Regions from separate parts of the Bacillus pacificus genome, predicted to be linked through region 2. Evidence: predicted binding sites of a transcription regulator. Region 2 holds the regulator's gene; the other holds the start of a gene.

Region 1 (8,457 bases), 2.2 Mb from region 2:
ATTTCAATTTCATATAGTTCCATTAATAACTCTTGCGTTTCTTTTTGCACTTCTTGTTGATCTTCTGCAGAAAGTTCCGCGAAGATTTGTTGTGCTAAAATACCGACGAATACGCCGTGAATTGACTCATCCTTTACCTTCACATAGATTCGCTACTCCTATGCCGTTTACACAGCTTACAGTTTCCTGCAAGAAGAGACTATATCATCTACCTTCTCAGGTAGCCCTCCATTTCGATTTAAGGGATTCTCACCCACCGCTTGGCCCTACTCCTATTGCGGAATTTCACCGCCATTGGGATAGTCGTTGAACGTTCCTTTATCTACGTATCGCACCCACCACTGTTTATACAGTTTTCGGTGTCTAATACTTCCGTACATGTTATCGCTAGATAAAGGCTTCGCTGCTGATTGCCCTATCAGCTATTCTCCTTTCCATCTATTGATAGTTAGAGAATAACCCGAATGTATATATTCATCAATAATAAAACAGATAAATTTACAATAGGGGTTCCCAGCAATTAAAAGGGTTTTTCAATTGGTATCTCTACCAAAAGCCGCTATTAGTTAACGGATAATAAGGTTAATAATCTCACCACTTGCTGTTAGTTTTCCTTGACCAGCTAAGTAAAGTGGATAGAAGAATCCACTATAGAATAGGTAACTTTCTAAGAATACACTTGCTACCATTGCCATATATAACTCTTTTTTCGTTACTTCAGGCTTTAATAAACGACGATAGTAACTTGTAATAATACCAGCCTTTTTCTCAAGTAACGGATGATTGTCTACCCAGTCAAAAATCTCATCGATTTCTTCTTCAGTAGCTAATGTTGTAAAGATATGACTGTAGCTCTTCGCATGTACTTCTTCCATAGCACCCATGAAAGCTAATACACTTTTCGCTTGTAAATTTTCAAGATGAACAAGTACAAGTGGCATCCCTTCGCCGCCTTGTTTCGTATCTAAAAGTGTTAAACCACCTAATACACGCTTATAAGCAATTTGCTCTTCTTTCGATAATTGCACCCAAGTATTTTTGTCAGACGAAACCGCAATTTCTTCTTCTGTCCAAAACTGAGCGATGTTTTGCTTCCAAAACATTAAACTGAAATCGTCTTCTTTTTTATTCCAGTTAACAGCGCGCATTGAATCACCCCTATATCTATTATTGTTCTACTGAACGGTTAAATTTCCATCTAATAATGAAAAGCTAACCGTTTAGTAGAACAAACCAAGTATGAGCAGGGTTCATAACCCTGCTCATACTGTTGGGTTATTCATTTAGTATGGCAATATGCCATTAAACAGTACAAGCCACACACTCTTCCACGCTTAATTTACGTGTTCTCGTATAATACAGACTCTTTAAGCCTTTTTTATGTGCATAGATGTAATAACGTGCTAATTCACGTGTTGAAATATCACTATTAACGTAAAGAATTGTACTAATTCCCTGGTCAATATGTTCTTGAATTTCTGCGATTAAATCAATTAATTTAAACTGATTCATATCGTAAGAAGATTTATAGTACCAGAACGTATCTTTTGATAAATACGGCATTGGATAATATGTTGTCGCATTCGCATACGTTCTTGATTCAATTTGACTTACAATCGGCATTACGCTTGAAGTTGCATTTTGAACGTAACTGATCGATTGCGTAGGAGCGATGGCAAGACGATATGAGTTGTATAAACCATTCTTCTGCACTTGCTCTTTTAAACTTGTCCAATCTTCTTTTGTCGGAATATGAATTCCTTCAAATAATTGCTGAACTTTTTCAGTTACTGGGCTATAATCTGTCGTTTCATACTTTTCAAAGTATGTGCCGCTTGCATAATCAGACTTATCAAAGTCTTTAAATGTTTCGCCTTTTTCTTTAGCGATTTCCATACTTTTCTCAATAGAGTAGTAATTTAACATCATAAAGAATGTACGAGCGAACTCTTTCGCTTCTGCACTTTCATAAGCGATTTTATTTTTTGCTAAATATCCGTGCAAGTTCATTGCGCCAAGCCCTACTGAATGAAGCTCATCATTTGCTTTTTTCACAGTTGGTGCATTCGGAATGATTGTCATATCAGAAACAGCTGTTAAAGCTTCCATTCCCGCATGAACTGCTTCACGAATTTCTTTATTTTCCATTACATTTACGATATTTAACGATCCTAAGTTACAGTTAATATCACGACGGATAATGTCATCTGTACCATAATCATTTATTTCAGAAGTTTCTTGAAGCTGGAAGATTTCTGTCTCGAATGTTCAACCGAGTTCGCTATTCCTCAGTCCGTTGCTCATGCAACTGCTGTATGTCACCATACAGGACAGACTATATCATCACCTACAGCATTACCTGATTAGGTGCTCCGCTTTTCGAACGCCAATCGCTTGCGCTCTACTCCCATAAGGGATAGTCGTTAGGCTTTTACTTATCTTAATCTTTCAGAAAGTCTCTTATAACTAGGATGTTTCTCACTATCTAAACGTCTTATTACAGTAGGGGATGATATACCTAAGGACCTAGCTGCATCTTTAATGCTCTCATACACTATCCCATCGACAATTAGCTTACACGTAGGATTATTAGACTGTTTTTGAATATTGTTTTTCTCTTTAATCCTTAGCCACTCTGGAAAGTTATCACTATTCAACCGATAGTTCACAGTAGTTATTCCTAAATTTAATACTTTAGCCGCCTCTGTTTGACTTTTATAATAAATCCCTTCAACAATAACAGCTCTAGAATTTGCTTGTTTTACTGCTTCTATCATTTTGATAGTCTTAGCTTTCCCATATTGATGATTTCCTTTTCCACTCATCTGCTTTCTTCTTATTTCACGTATTTCCTCTTTACGAGGATTGTTTGTGAAAATATCTCCGCCAATTGCAGTGAGTTTCACATTATAAAATTTTTGAGAGTTTACAGCATCAAATTTTAGGATATATTCTTCCTCTAGATTGTTTAATTCTTCTTCAGAAAAAGCTTCTATCAGTATGTGCTTTTCAAAATTTTCTTTCCCATACTTTTTGATAGCTCTTTGAAGGTATAATCCAGATCCTAGATAGTTACACCAATTATTTTGTCTTTTATAAATACATTTTCCAATGTATTTCATCCCATTTAACTTATTTACTGTCATATAAATAAAACCATAAGAGACTTTCTGATTCATTTTACCTCGCCATCCTCTGTACTTTAATTCCCAAAATACATTTTACAGAAAGCGACTCATTCTAAGATAAGATTTAGCACGGTAGGTTACCTCAAATTTGAGGCTTTCCCCGTTTAACGGAGTTTTCGACTAGCATTTCTACTAGAAGGTGCTACATATTTAACACAAGTTGGACATCTTCACAGTTCCAATATCCTTCAATGGATGTTGGTTATTTGCATTTGATTTAAACATTAAGTACGGATAACCAGACTCAAGCTGAATCATAGCAATTTTAATAAGCATATCACGTGCACTAATATCTAGCGGCTTCTTCTTCACTTTCGGATTGCTCATTAATTCATCGTACATTTCATCGATATCAATATCATCTAAATGCTTTCCGTATTCTTTATACACTGTATAAGGCGCGAAAACATGGAAAGGTTCGTTTTTCTCAGCAAGCTCAAAGAACTTACTTGGAACGATAATTCCGATTGATAGAGACTGAATACGGCTCTTCTCATCGGCATTTATTTTTTTGGTCAACTCGTCTTCATATTTCTATGAAGGTTGGACTATATCATCAACCTGCAACTGGTTGCCTTGCACTTCGACTGGTACCTATTTCCAGCCTACTCTACTAGCTTTCGTCTAATGACGTGCGTTCGATAGTCTCTACACCTTCTTGAAAGTATTGATAATTAGGAAAGTTATTAGAACTACCAATATAAAACTTCCTGTTTTCCTTATTAATTATCAAATAAATTCCACAGTTCATGGAATCTCGCCTCCGGTGAATATAAGATTCCACTTCACCCAAGTAATATTTCTTTCAAGCTTGGCACGGTATTACCTGCTATCCACGTACATGGACCGTAGGCTCTCTTAGTCAGCTTCTTCGCGGGTTCTTTTTCTTTTACCCCTTATTCAACTGATACCGTTAGCCGCTAATGCGACACCCTATTGGTTAGGTTCACAAGGTTTTCTCATACACATTACTGTATAGAGGGACTACCAATTAATCCAAGAATTCAATAATATCCCAATGGAAAATGTTTAAATATACTGCGCCAGCACCTTTTCGTTGGCCAAGCTGATTCGCATATGAAAACGAATCTTCAAGTAATTTCATAACAGGTACTACACCACTTGCAGCGTTGTCGATACCTTTAATTTGCTCACCGCGTGCGCGTAGCTTAGATAAGTTTAAAGCTACTCCACCACCGATTTTTGATAATTGCATTGCAGTATTAATGTTAAAGCCGATTGAATTTAAACTATCATCCATCTCTAACAAGAAACAAGACACCATTTCTCCTCTTCTGCTTCTTCCCGCATTTAAAAAGGTTGGTGTCGCTGGTTGGTAGTTTTGTTTGACAATCATGCTTGCGAATTGTTTTGCCTTCGCAACATCACCGCGTCCTAAGTATAATGACACAATTGCTACACGATCTTCATAGCTTTCTAAGTATTGTTTTTGATCATTTGTTTTTAACGCATAATCTTTGTAGAACTTAGATGCTGCCATATAAGATTGGAACTCGAAGTTTTCACCATAAGCGATGTTATATACCTCTTCTACTTCCTCCAAGTTATACTCGTCCAGAACGTTGTAATAGTAATCATGTTCTTTCATATACTCCATTCGCTCTGCCACGCTATTAAAATGAACGGTATTCTCTCTAGCTTCTTCCATAAAGACTTCTAATGCCTCTTTATCTTTATGAAGCTGATAAAAACCGTCCTGCATTTGCGTGATTTCATTATTCAGTTCAATGTGTCGCAATCTCCCGCACCCTTTCCTTAAAATATTCTACATCGTTATTTGTTCCTGATAACTCAAATTTTGATACAATAGGCACTTCATATTTAGCAGAAATTTTGTCAGCACTTGCACCGAACATGTCTCCCCAGTTACGATTGCCGCTTGCAGATACGCCTTTTAATTTTTCATTATTGCGCTCTAAAAATTCTAAAACACGTTCTGGTACATTGCCAAAACCTGTTGTATACGTAATTAAAATAAAGTCTTCATCTATTACTAGATCTTCACCAATTTGAACGGCCGGCATATTTAATTTGTGGATGAAACGCTTCACGTTTCCTGTCATAGAATCATATGCAACTAACATTTCCGACCCTCCCTTTTCAATCTATACTCTCTGTATGTTGTTTCTTGATTTCTCTATATATTGTATTACGTTTCAAAATAAGACACAAGATATATGTATAAATTCTTTCTTTTTTTAACTTTTACTTTTCGACAAGACCGTCGATTTTTTTCAATACAATGACTATGAAACAACATTCTAAAACTCATGTCAATAAAGTGCTTTTCAAAAAAGTTGTCAACGAATTTAACCTTATTTTAAAAAAAGTTAACAATATATTTTGTCATAAAACGGCAAATGCTGGAGGAATATATTTCTCCAGCATCACGCAAAAAAGAACAGACATGAAACGATAATCTGTTCTAAAAAACGATTACATTTATCAACTTTGCTTTATTCAATATTATACATATACTTTCAGTTCGCGTTACATACTAAAAGATAACTATTATAGAAAAAGATTATCATTATGGAAATTCAACTTATTTATGAAAAGATTATTCAGAGTGCTCAATACGCAAAATATCTTTTACAAATATATGATGTGGATTTTCATCTTTATCAATCATTGTACATACAGGAGCTTCTTCATCAAAGTACACAATCATTCCTTCAACGTACTGATATGTATGTTGAACTTGTACAGTTACTTTAATTTCTACAGCCTCTTCATATGCTCTTTTTATTTTCTGAAGCATTTTTGCCGAACACTTTCGTTTCTCTGGATATATGACCATCCCCATAAATCGATTTCCGGCTCTATCTTTCCACATATAATCCCAATGCGGTAATATGCCTTGTTTAAAATCGCCCATAAGTCTCCTCCCTATATTCTTTTAGTTACGAACGTGGCGTTTCTGAATATGTATAAATGACCTGTCCGCCGCGCTGTGCGTTACCAATGAAATGTTTAAAGTCTTCTCGATTTACTAAAACTTCTCTGAACGTATAAAATACATCTTTCGTAACAACATACTCCTTTATTTCACCATTTTTCAGCTGATCCAAAATTGTATTTGCTAATTCTTTATCCATGTATTTCACCTCTATGCAATATTTTATTTTATCTTATATTCTATAGGTCAACAACTGTAAAATTATCCAGATGCTATACCTTCATTTCATTTTCATTATTTTTCAAAAAAGATATCGTTAGTAGATGTCCACTAAATATCATATACTAACATAGCTACTTCTCTATATCAATCATTTCATCATTCCATTATGCAAAGTTCCATACCACTATGCTACAATATATAAATAGAACTAGGAGGGATACTATGATTCGGAAAGCAAAAAAGACAGATGCGAAACTGGTAGCACCTTTATTGTATAACGCTCTGCACGAAATTGCTGAAAAAATCACAGGTAGCACAGTTGAGACAGAAGTATTACTAGGACTTGAAACATGGTTCTCAAAAGAGAGAAATCGACTGAGCTATGAAAACTGTTTTGTATATGAGCAAGACGGGGGTGCAGTTGGAGTTATTGTCGCTTATCATGGTAGTGAAGCAACAAAGCTTGATGCACCAATTGTACATCACTTAAGAGAATTACATAAAGATGAATCGATTACGTTAGAAAAAGAAGCCGAGCTTGATGAATATTACATTGATACTTTATCCGTTTCAAGTGCATATGGCGGAAAAGGAATTGGTTCTAAATTAATTGAAGCTGCTGAAATACATGCAACTGAAAAGGAGTATGAAAAAATCGCATTACTTGTTAATTTAGAAAACAAACGCGCTTATTCACTATACGAAAAACTAGGTTATAAAAAAGATCAAATCGTCATGCTTGTAGGCGAACCTTATGCACATCTCATAAAGCCATTAAACATCAAAATTTCTATATCTTAAAAAAAGCACACGATTTATATAAATCGTGTGCTTTTATGTTAAATTCGTATTCAATACATTTCCATTCATCGCCTCATGAAACGTATATGTTGTACATCCCCATGGCTCTCTGTGCAAAATAGGAGAACCAGACCATCCCATCGCTCTCAGTTCGGCACCAATCATTACATTCACATAATTATGACCTACAAGAGCAATACTTCCATGTACGAGAGCATAACGATGTAATAAGTAAGCCGCTTGTCTTGCCCTCTCTCTTACTTCCTTATAAGACTCCACATCTTTATGGTAACCAAGTATCCATACTGTTCGTCCGATAAACATCCATACGTTAGGTTTACACTTCAACCATTTTGGAGCATAAAAACTCGTCGGAACTTCTGCTTCCCTAAATAGAGTATTTTGCATAAAAGATAAAGAATCCGTTAATTCAGCTGCTGACTGTACAGCACACCTTTGATCACTCGTTACAATCAATTTTGCCGCTTCAACCGCTTCCCTTGTTTCCGTTGGTATAGGTGCTTTTTCTGTTATAGTATGTAAGTCATATCCTTTCATCCATTCACGAAAGAATGTAACCGTCATTGGTTCTATAGTACGGTCTAAGCGACCATGACGAATAAAAGAAATCTTCATTCTTTCCACTCTCCATTCATCACTTACGAACTCTATTATGTACTATTTTTACATATCATACCACGCAAAAAAAGAAAGTTATACACCTTTACATATCCACGCCACTCTCATTTGTGACCCCAGCATGTATCCCATCCATCCCATCAAAATATGTAGTCGTTTCATGATGACGGATCTTTTTTAAATGTATATAAGAAAATACAAATAAAATTAATGCTATAACACTCCCCACAAATTCAAACATCATTTTACCGCCTCTAATTTCTCCCACTTTAGTAGGTTATTGTATATTTTTATTATACCCCTATATAAAGATATCTGCATTTAAACCCTTCTTTTTTTCTAATAACATGACATTCTTGCATATTTTCTTACAAAAAGTGAATGTTTTTCGAATTTTTACTTTGGAAACATTTACAAAATGGACAATATGGTTCAAAATAGGAAGAAATAAAAAACCAAAATTATTCTTTTTTGGGAAAACTGTAACAAGGAGAGTTGCTTATGCAGATCGCAGAAACTGGAGATATCATTGAATTTAAAGGTGGAATGCAAGGCCGTGTTCAAAAAGTAAATCAAAACTCCGTTATTGTAGATATAACAATTATGGAGAATTTTAGAGAACTAGATATGGAACCTCTTACAGTTGTTAGTCATAAAAACTATACTGTCATTAATCAAAATGCATAA
Region 2 (8,457 bases):
AGTAACTTCAAATATGAGACGACAAGCGAAAGCTGTTAACTTCGGAATTGTGTATGGTATTAGTGATTATGGTCTTTCACAAAACTTAGGAATTACAAGAAAAGCAGCAGCGGAATTTATTGAAAAGTATTTAGAAAGTTTCCCTGGTGTACAAGAATACATGGATGACATCGTAAAAGATGCGAAACAAAAAGGGTATGTGGCTACATTATTAAATCGCCGCCGTTACATTCCGGAAATTACGAGTCGTAATTTCAACTTGCGTAGCTTTGCTGAGCGTACAGCTATGAATACACCAATTCAAGGTACTGCAGCAGATATTATTAAAAAAGCGATGATTATTATGGCAGATCGTTTAGAAGAAGAAGGATTACAAGCACGTCTTCTATTGCAAGTACACGATGAATTAATATTTGAAGCACCAAAAGAAGAAATTGAAAAATTAGAGAAGCTTGTACCAGAAGTAATGGAGCATGCAATTGAACTCGCAGTTCCGCTGAAAGTTGATTATTCTTACGGTCCAACTTGGTACGACGCAAAATAAGGAAGTGATGAAATGCCTGAATTACCAGAGGTTGAAAACGTCAGACGGACACTTGAAAATCTTGTAACAGGAAAAACAATTGAAGATGTCATTGTTACCTATCCCAAAATAGTAAAACGTCCAGATGATGCAAAAATCTTTAAAGAAATGCTAAAAGGCGAGACGATTGAAAATATAAAGCGAAGAGGAAAATTTTTGCTTTTATATGTAACGAATTATGTCATTGTTTCACATTTGCGTATGGAAGGTAAATTTTTACTGCATCAAGAGGATGAGCCAATTGATAAGCATACGCACGTCCGTTTCTTATTTACAGATGGAACTGAATTACATTATAAAGATGTGAGAAAGTTCGGTACGATGCATCTCTTTAAAAAAGGTGAGGAAATGAATCAAATGCCTCTTGCTGACTTAGGTCCAGAGCCATTTGATGCTGAATTGACACCACAGTATTTACAAGAGAGATTGCAAAAGACAAATCGTAAAATAAAAGTTGTATTATTAGACCAGCGTCTTTTAGTAGGGCTTGGAAATATATATGTAGATGAAGTTTTATTCCGTTCTCAAATTCATCCAGAACGAGAAGCGTCGTCTTTAACAGCAGAAGAAATTGAGCGGATTTATGAGGCGACTGTTACAACGTTAGGCGAAGCGGTGAAACGTGGCGGAAGTACAATTCGAACGTATATTAACTCACAAGGGCAAATTGGCTCATTCCAAGAACTTCTAAATGTATATGGAAAAAAAGGAGAACCGTGTGTGACTTGCGGTACGATATTAGAAAAAACAGTTGTTGGCGGAAGAGGAACGCATTACTGCCCGATTTGTCAGCCAAGAATATAGAAAAGAGATAACATCGGATAGGCATTTGTCATATACATACAGCAGAGCTATGTATAAGGGAGGAGCTTACCGATGTACCTTTATTTATCTCTTATTTTATTAGCTTTTACATTAAGCTTAGATAGCTGTAGTGTAGGGCTAACATATGGTTTAAGAAGCGTAAGAATTCCACTAAGATCAATTGTAATTATCGGAATGTGTTCAGCGGCTGTTATGCTTGTTTCAATGGGAATTGGACATATGATCGCGAAAGTATTTTCACCTGTTATCGCAACGCGTATCGGTGGGCTTGTTCTTATTGGAATAGGAATTTGGGTATTATACCAATTTTTTCGAAGTGAGAAAAAAGAAGAACCGAAGCAAGAGGAGAAGGTCTGGAAGTTAGAGATTGCCTCGCTTGGGTTAGTCATTCAAATTTTACGGAAACCGACTGTAGCAGATTTCGATAAATCAGGCACCATTTCTGCAGGAGAAGCATTGCTTCTTGGTATCGCTCTTTCTGTAGATTCATTCGGTGCTGGAATTGGTGCATCTTTATTAGGGTATACACCCGCTATGATGGCGATATTAGTTGCAGTGATGAGTTCTTTGTTTTTATTTATTGGAATGAAACTTGGAACGGTTTTATCAAATATGAAATGGTTGCAAAAATTTACATTCCTGCCTGGAGTATTACTCATTATTATTGGAATTTGGAAAATGTAAGTACGGGCGTGGAACATTAGTTTCGCGCCTTTTATTATGAGGAGGGGTATGATGACAGTAGTAATTGGATTAACGGGAGGTATTGCAAGCGGAAAAAGTACAGTATCTCAAATGTTTCGCGAGCTCAGTATACCAGTTATTGATGCAGATATTATTGCACGAGAAGTTGTAGAACGAGGAAAGCCAGCATATAACAAAATTGTAGAAGTGTTTGGAACGGAAGTATTACAAGAAGATGGGGAACTGGATCGGCCGAAATTAGGAAGTGTCGTTTTTTATAATGAAGAGAAACGATTGCAGTTAAACAAAATTGTTCATCCTGCAGTGCGTGAGGAAATGAATAGGCAAAAGGAAATGTACATAAAAGAAGGTATGCAAGCGGTTGTGTTAGATATTCCTCTCTTATTTGAAAGTAAATTAACAAGTCTCGTTGACCGCGTTTTAGTTGTAGCAGTTAAGCCACGTACGCAATTAGAACGTTTAATGAAGCGAAACGATTTTTCAGAAGAAGAAGCAACAGCTCGTATTCAATCTCAAATGCCGTTAGAAGAAAAAGTGAAACGTGCAGATGAAGTGATAAATAATGATGGCACAATTATGGGAACGAAAACACAATTACAGGTGATTTTAAAGAATTGGAACATTATTGACTAAAAAATTGTGAAATTAATGAAAATGCTTAGTGACATATCCCCTTTTTGTGTTATACTATTATTGGGATTGGAGATAAATAGTATAACGCATTCAAGGGGGATAACATATTATGACTCGTGTGGCAATTAATGGATTTGGACGTATTGGGAGAATGGTATTTCGTCAGGCAATAAAAGAAAGCGCATTCGAAATTGTAGCAATCAATGCAAGCTATCCATCTGAAACGTTAGCACATTTAATTAAATATGATACAGTTCACGGCAAGTTTGACGGAACAGTAGAAGCATTTGAAGATCACTTATTAGTTGATGGGAAAATGATTCGCCTTTTAAACAACCGCGATCCAAAGGAATTGCCTTGGACAGATTTAGGTGTTGAAGTTGTAATTGAAGCAACTGGTAAATTTAATTCAAAAGAAAAAGCAATTCTTCACGTTGAAGCTGGAGCGAAAAAAGTTATTTTAACAGCGCCTGGTAAAAATGAAGATGTAACAATTGTAGTAGGTGTGAACGAAGACCAATTAGATATTACAAAGCATACTGTTATTTCAAATGCATCTTGTACAACAAACTGTTTAGCGCCTGTTGTGAAGGTGTTAGATGAGCAGTTCGGAATTGAAAACGGTTTAATGACGACAGTTCACGCTTATACAAATGACCAAAAAAATATTGATAACCCACATAAAGATTTAAGAAGAGCACGTGCTTGCGGACAATCAATTATTCCGACAACGACAGGTGCTGCGAAAGCGCTAGCAAAAGTTCTTCCACATTTAAATGGAAAACTTCATGGTATGGCACTTCGTGTACCGACACCAAACGTGTCTCTTGTTGACTTAGTAGTAGATGTAAAACGCGATGTGACAGTAGAAGCTATTAACGATGCATTCAAAACTGTTGCAAACGGTGCGTTAAAAGGCATTGTAGAATTTAGCGAAGAGCCTTTAGTATCTATTGACTTTAATACAAATACACACTCAGCTATTATTGATGGTTTATCTACAATGGTAATGGGTGATCGTAAAGTGAAAGTACTTGCTTGGTATGATAACGAGTGGGGCTACTCTCGTCGTGTTGTAGATCTTGTAACGTTAGTTGTGGATGAATTAGCGAAACAAGAAAATGTACAACATATTTAATTGAATAAGGGGAGGGCAAGTGAATATTTGCCCTCTTTTTTTTATTTTTTTCTGAAAAGGAAAAAAATTATATAAGTATATTTTTAGAAGTGGACATACCACGAAACGTTGAGGTTACTGTATTCGTGAATCATTTATTTTTTTTAGGGAAAAGTAAAGAGGAAAATATGACAGAAAATCGAAAAAACTGTTGTTGCAAAATGAAAATAAACAAAGTATACTAACACTCGTAAACTTAAGAGCTGAGGTACGTAGTCACTACTTAAAGGGTTAGGACCTCTCTGGACTAACTTTCCCCCGTGGTAGTGGAGCAAGCCAAATTGCAAATTAGTTTTCAATTCGAACAGTTAGAATAAATTTACAAGGGGGAACTGTAGAATGGATACTATGGATACGATGGGTCGTCACGTGATCGCTGAACTTTGGGATTGCGATTTCGACAAGCTTAATGACATGCCGTATATTGAACAATTATTTGTGGATGCAGCACTAAGAGCTGGTGCTGAAGTGCGTGAGGTGGCTTTCCATAAATTTGCACCACAAGGTGTAAGTGGAGTAGTAATTATCTCGGAATCACATTTAACAATTCATAGCTTTCCGGAGCACGGTTACGCGAGTATTGATGTTTATACTTGTGGGGATCGTATTGATCCAAATGTTGCTGCAGAATATATTGCAGAAGGTTTAAACGCGAAAACGCGTGAGAGCATCGAGCTTCCTCGAGGCACTGGTAGCTTCGAAATTAAGCAGAGAGAAACAAAAGCTCTTTAAAAAAGAACATAATTGATTTAAAATGTAAAGAGGTGTATAATGCACCTCTTTTTTAGTTTGAAAAAAAGGAAAAATATGACGTACTCGTTAGTTGAATGAATTGAGCTCTTGCGAATAAGTTAACGCCCTATTCTAGCATCTTATTTTTGGAACCGAGATGATAACATAATGCGTTTAAACTTAAAGTGGTAAGAGAGTTAGAATGAGTTATATAATACTGTATATATATTGTCAGATGAAGTAAGTAGAGAAAAATAAAGAGTATAGTGTAAAGGAGTGAATATATTGCGTTGTCCATCCTGTTCTCATAATGGTACAAGAGTGTTAGATTCGCGTCCGGTAGACGAGGGGCGCTCTATTCGAAGAAGGAGAGAGTGTGAAAGCTGTTTAAGCCGCTTTACGACATTTGAAAGAGTGGAAGAGTCACCTCTTATCGTTGTAAAAAAAGAAGGAACACGAGAAGAGTTTAATAAAGAAAAGATTTTACGCGGCTTAATTAAAGCGTGCGAAAAAAGACCAGTATCTTTAAGACAATTAGAAGAAGTAACTCAAAGTGTGGAACGTGAACTTCGTAATTTAGGTATATCAGAAGTGAAAAGTGATATGATTGGTGAAATTGTTATGGAAGAACTACGTGATATCGATGATGTTGCTTACGTGCGTTTTGCTTCTGTATATCGCCAATTTAAAGATTTAAATGTATTTATTGAAGAATTAAAAGATATACTGCAAAAAGAAAGAGAGTAGAATCTGTATTGTATTCTCTTTACATACCGTAAATAATGAGATAAGAGAGCTAGAAGCGAAAGCTAATAGCTCTTTTTCGCTAATAAATTATATAGTGAAGATTGGATGAGAGAAAGGAAAAGCAAGAATGGAAAAACAGTCATGGATGGAGCTATTGCCGATTGATCGTTATAAAGTAAGTGCGAAAGGGTTACTGCATAATTACGACCGAAAAGTGTTAACGATGTTATATCAGCCGTTAATAGGTAGTAGAGCTTTTAGCTTGTACATGACGCTATGGGGAGAGTTAGAGCAAGATCGTGTGTTTGGAAAAGAGAATACGCACCATTCCCTTATGGTGACCATGCAAATGCAACTTCCCGAAGTGTATGAGGAACGAGTAAAGTTAGAAGCAATTGGGCTTTTAAAAGTATATATTAAGAAAGAAAAAGATATTCGAATGTTTATATATGAGCTGCAACCACCTTTATCCCCGAAGCAGTTTTTTGATGATATTGTTTTAAGTATTTTTTTATACAATCGATTGAGTCGGACAAAATATAATCAAGTAAAACAATATTTCTTAGAAGAAGAATTTGATTTTGTATCGTATGAAAATGTTACGCGTTCTTTTAATGATGTATTTGGTTCGTTTAATCCAGGACAGCTTGAGCATGCGCAAGAAGATCTTCGTATTCCAAAAGCGACAGTTATGCCAAGTAATGAAAAGGGAGATGCTCCAAAAGTTTGGAATGATTTCTTTGATTTCTCCTTATTTGTAGACGGCTTGTCCGCTCTTGTTCCTAAAAAGGCGATTACAGATCAAGTGCGAGAATGTGTCATTACACTTGCTTACGTGTATGATGTAGATGTGTTATCGATGCAAAATATCGTTCTTGGTGCGGTGACAGAGATGCAGACAATTGATATCGAAAGGCTTAGAAAAGGAGCGCGTGATTGGTATCAGTTCGAAAACGGTCAAGCGTTACCTGTATTAAGTGAAAGAGTACAGCCTCACGCTGCACGTATGATGAAAGAAAAAGAGCCTACATCGCAAGAAGAGATGTTAATCAAACAGTTAGAGGAAATCTCACCAAAGCAACTATTGAAAGAAATCTCTGGCGGTGCAGAGGCGACGAAGGCTGACTTGCAAATTGTTGAAGATGTAATGATGAATCAAAAGTTAACACCAGGTGTTGTGAATGTACTTATTTATTACGTTATGCTACGCTCAGATATGAAACTTGCGAAAACGTATGTGGAGAAGATTGCGGGACATTGGGCACGTAAAAAGGTCGGTACAGTTGCTGAAGCAATGGCATTAGCGAAAGAAGAAAATCGTCAATATCAAGAATGGGCTGAGACGAAGAAGAAAGGTCGTACATCCAAGAAAACAGTACGAAAAGAAATGGTACCAGATTGGCTGAAAGAAGAGCCGAAAGAACAAGAGAAAGAAACTGTGAAAAAAGATGTAAGTGCTGAAAAAGGTGCAAGTACGTTAGAGGACGAACGAAAACGATTAGAAGAAGTGTTAAAAAAATATAAGCGTGATTAATAGAAGAGAATGAACGCTCTTTGAGGTGAGAAAATGGAGCATATTCAAAATTCATTTGCAAAGTTAATGGAAAATGAAAATTTTAAAAATAGATATGAAGTATTAAAGGCGGAAGTAATGGCACATCCGCGTGTGAAAGAATTTATAGACGAACATAAAGGGGAAGTAACAACGTCTATGATTGAACGCAGTCTTGTGAAATTATACGAATATATTGGACAAAGTGTAGGTTGCGCGGATTGTCCGGATCTAGGTTCGTGTAAAAACATGCTGCAAGGATATGAGCCAAAGCTCGTTATCCAAGGGAAGATGATTGATATTCAATATGATCGTTGTGTTAGAAAAGTAGCATATGACGAGAGGAAGAAATATGAAAAGCTCGTTCAAAGTGTATATATGCCAACTGATATTTTACAAGCAACGATGGAAAACTTAGACCCTTCAGATTTAGATGCGCGTATTGATGCGATTGGTGCAGCTAATGAGTTTTTAAGTACATATGAACCTGGTAAAAAAGTACAAGGTTTATATTTGTACGGTAAATTTGGTGTAGGGAAAACGTATTTGTTAGGAGCAATTGCGAATGAGCTTGCTCGAAAGAAAATAAGTTCGATGCTCGTATACTTCCCTGAATTTCTACGTGAAATTAAAAGTTCGATTCAAGATAATTCAATTGGGGAAAAGATTGATGCGGTGAAACGCGTACAAGTTTTAATGTTAGATGATATTGGAGCAGAAGCGATGTCAAGCTTTGTGCGTGATGATGTACTCGGTGCAATTTTGCAATTCCGTATGTTAGAAAACTTACCGACGTTCTTTACGTCTAACTTTGATTTTAAACAGCTAGAACATCATTTAACATATACGCAGCGCGGTGAAGCGGAAGAAATGAAAGCAGCTCGTATTATGGAGCGAATTAAATATTTAGCGAAACCAATTCCAATTGGCGGGAAAAACCGTCGTCATAAGTAAAGAGTAAGCTGAGAAGCTTGCTCTTTTTTTCGTAGTTAAACGCTTTTTAAAGTAGTCGAATGATAAAATGAAAAGTTCTTATTGAAAATTCCTAGTAGCTTGTATCATTTTTTTCTCCCTCCCTTAATATATATAAAATTAGCAAGCCATATCGAGTGGATTTTCTAACGATAGGAAATGTAATTCTACTAAGAGTGAACTTTCACGCGGGACGGACTCTTATAGGATTTGTAACGTATAGATACAGTCCTTTAGAGCAGGGATAAAAGGGGGGACAAAAGTGATTGAAATTTGCTTCGAAGAAAAAAATGATGCTATGCATGTATATAGACAACTACTGAAAAGAGCGGAACTGTTATATAAGGAAACGAGTGTGTATTTACAGAAACAAAAAGTGGTGATTCACATACCAGTATGTGAATCAAATTATATTGAAAAGATTTTATTGCCGGTAATGGTATATTTCATTGTGAATGTGAAACAAAATGAGTGGATATATACAATCTTAAAAGAGAAGTTTTTTTATGAAGAAGAGGAAGAGTGTCATCA

The links. The regulator NrdR, encoded in region 2, represses ribonucleotide reductase genes. The targets are predictions, from matches to a motif close to AACACNATATATNGTGTT.
Region 1: the regulator NrdR is predicted to act here: its motif matches at 5,343-5,360, upstream of nrdI (class Ib ribonucleoside-diphosphate reductase assembly flavoprotein NrdI).

What each region holds. Positions count from the first base shown of each region.
Region 1 covers NZ_CP086328.1:3,766,384-3,774,840, forward strand. Annotated here, with positions in the region: partial or broken gene LMD38_RS19565 (ribonucleotide-diphosphate reductase subunit beta) at 1-137, opposite strand, end outside; partial or broken gene LMD38_RS28740 (nuclease) at 273-368, opposite strand; partial or broken gene LMD38_RS19570 (ribonucleotide-diphosphate reductase subunit beta) at 570-1,148, opposite strand; gene LMD38_RS19575 (ribonucleotide reductase large subunit) at 1,303-2,199, opposite strand; gene LMD38_RS19580 (NUMOD1 domain-containing DNA-binding protein) at 2,436-3,179, opposite strand; partial or broken gene LMD38_RS19585 (ribonucleotide-diphosphate reductase subunit alpha) at 3,342-3,704, opposite strand; partial or broken gene LMD38_RS19590 (GIY-YIG nuclease family protein) at 3,868-3,939, opposite strand; partial or broken gene LMD38_RS19595 (ribonucleoside-diphosphate reductase subunit alpha) at 4,183-4,947, opposite strand; gene nrdI (class Ib ribonucleoside-diphosphate reductase assembly flavoprotein NrdI) at 4,934-5,293, opposite strand; gene LMD38_RS19605 (hypothetical protein) at 5,770-6,087, opposite strand; gene LMD38_RS19610 (hypothetical protein) at 6,113-6,307, opposite strand; gene LMD38_RS19615 (GNAT family N-acetyltransferase) at 6,553-7,131, shown strand; gene LMD38_RS19620 (hypothetical protein) at 7,165-7,767, opposite strand; gene LMD38_RS19625 (hypothetical protein) at 7,856-8,038, opposite strand; gene LMD38_RS19630 (YkvS family protein) at 8,272-8,457, shown strand.
Region 2 covers NZ_CP086328.1:760,811-769,267, forward strand. Annotated here, with positions in the region: gene polA (DNA polymerase I) at 1-544, shown strand, start outside; gene mutM (DNA-formamidopyrimidine glycosylase) at 557-1,387, shown strand; gene ytaF (sporulation membrane protein YtaF) at 1,460-2,092, shown strand; gene coaE (dephospho-CoA kinase) at 2,144-2,746, shown strand; gene LMD38_RS04010 (glyceraldehyde-3-phosphate dehydrogenase) at 2,856-3,884, shown strand; gene speD (adenosylmethionine decarboxylase) at 4,272-4,655, shown strand; gene nrdR (transcriptional regulator NrdR) at 4,941-5,402, shown strand; gene LMD38_RS04025 (replication initiation and membrane attachment family protein) at 5,530-6,936, shown strand; gene dnaI (primosomal protein DnaI) at 6,970-7,908, shown strand; gene ytxC (putative sporulation protein YtxC) at 8,189-8,457, shown strand, end outside.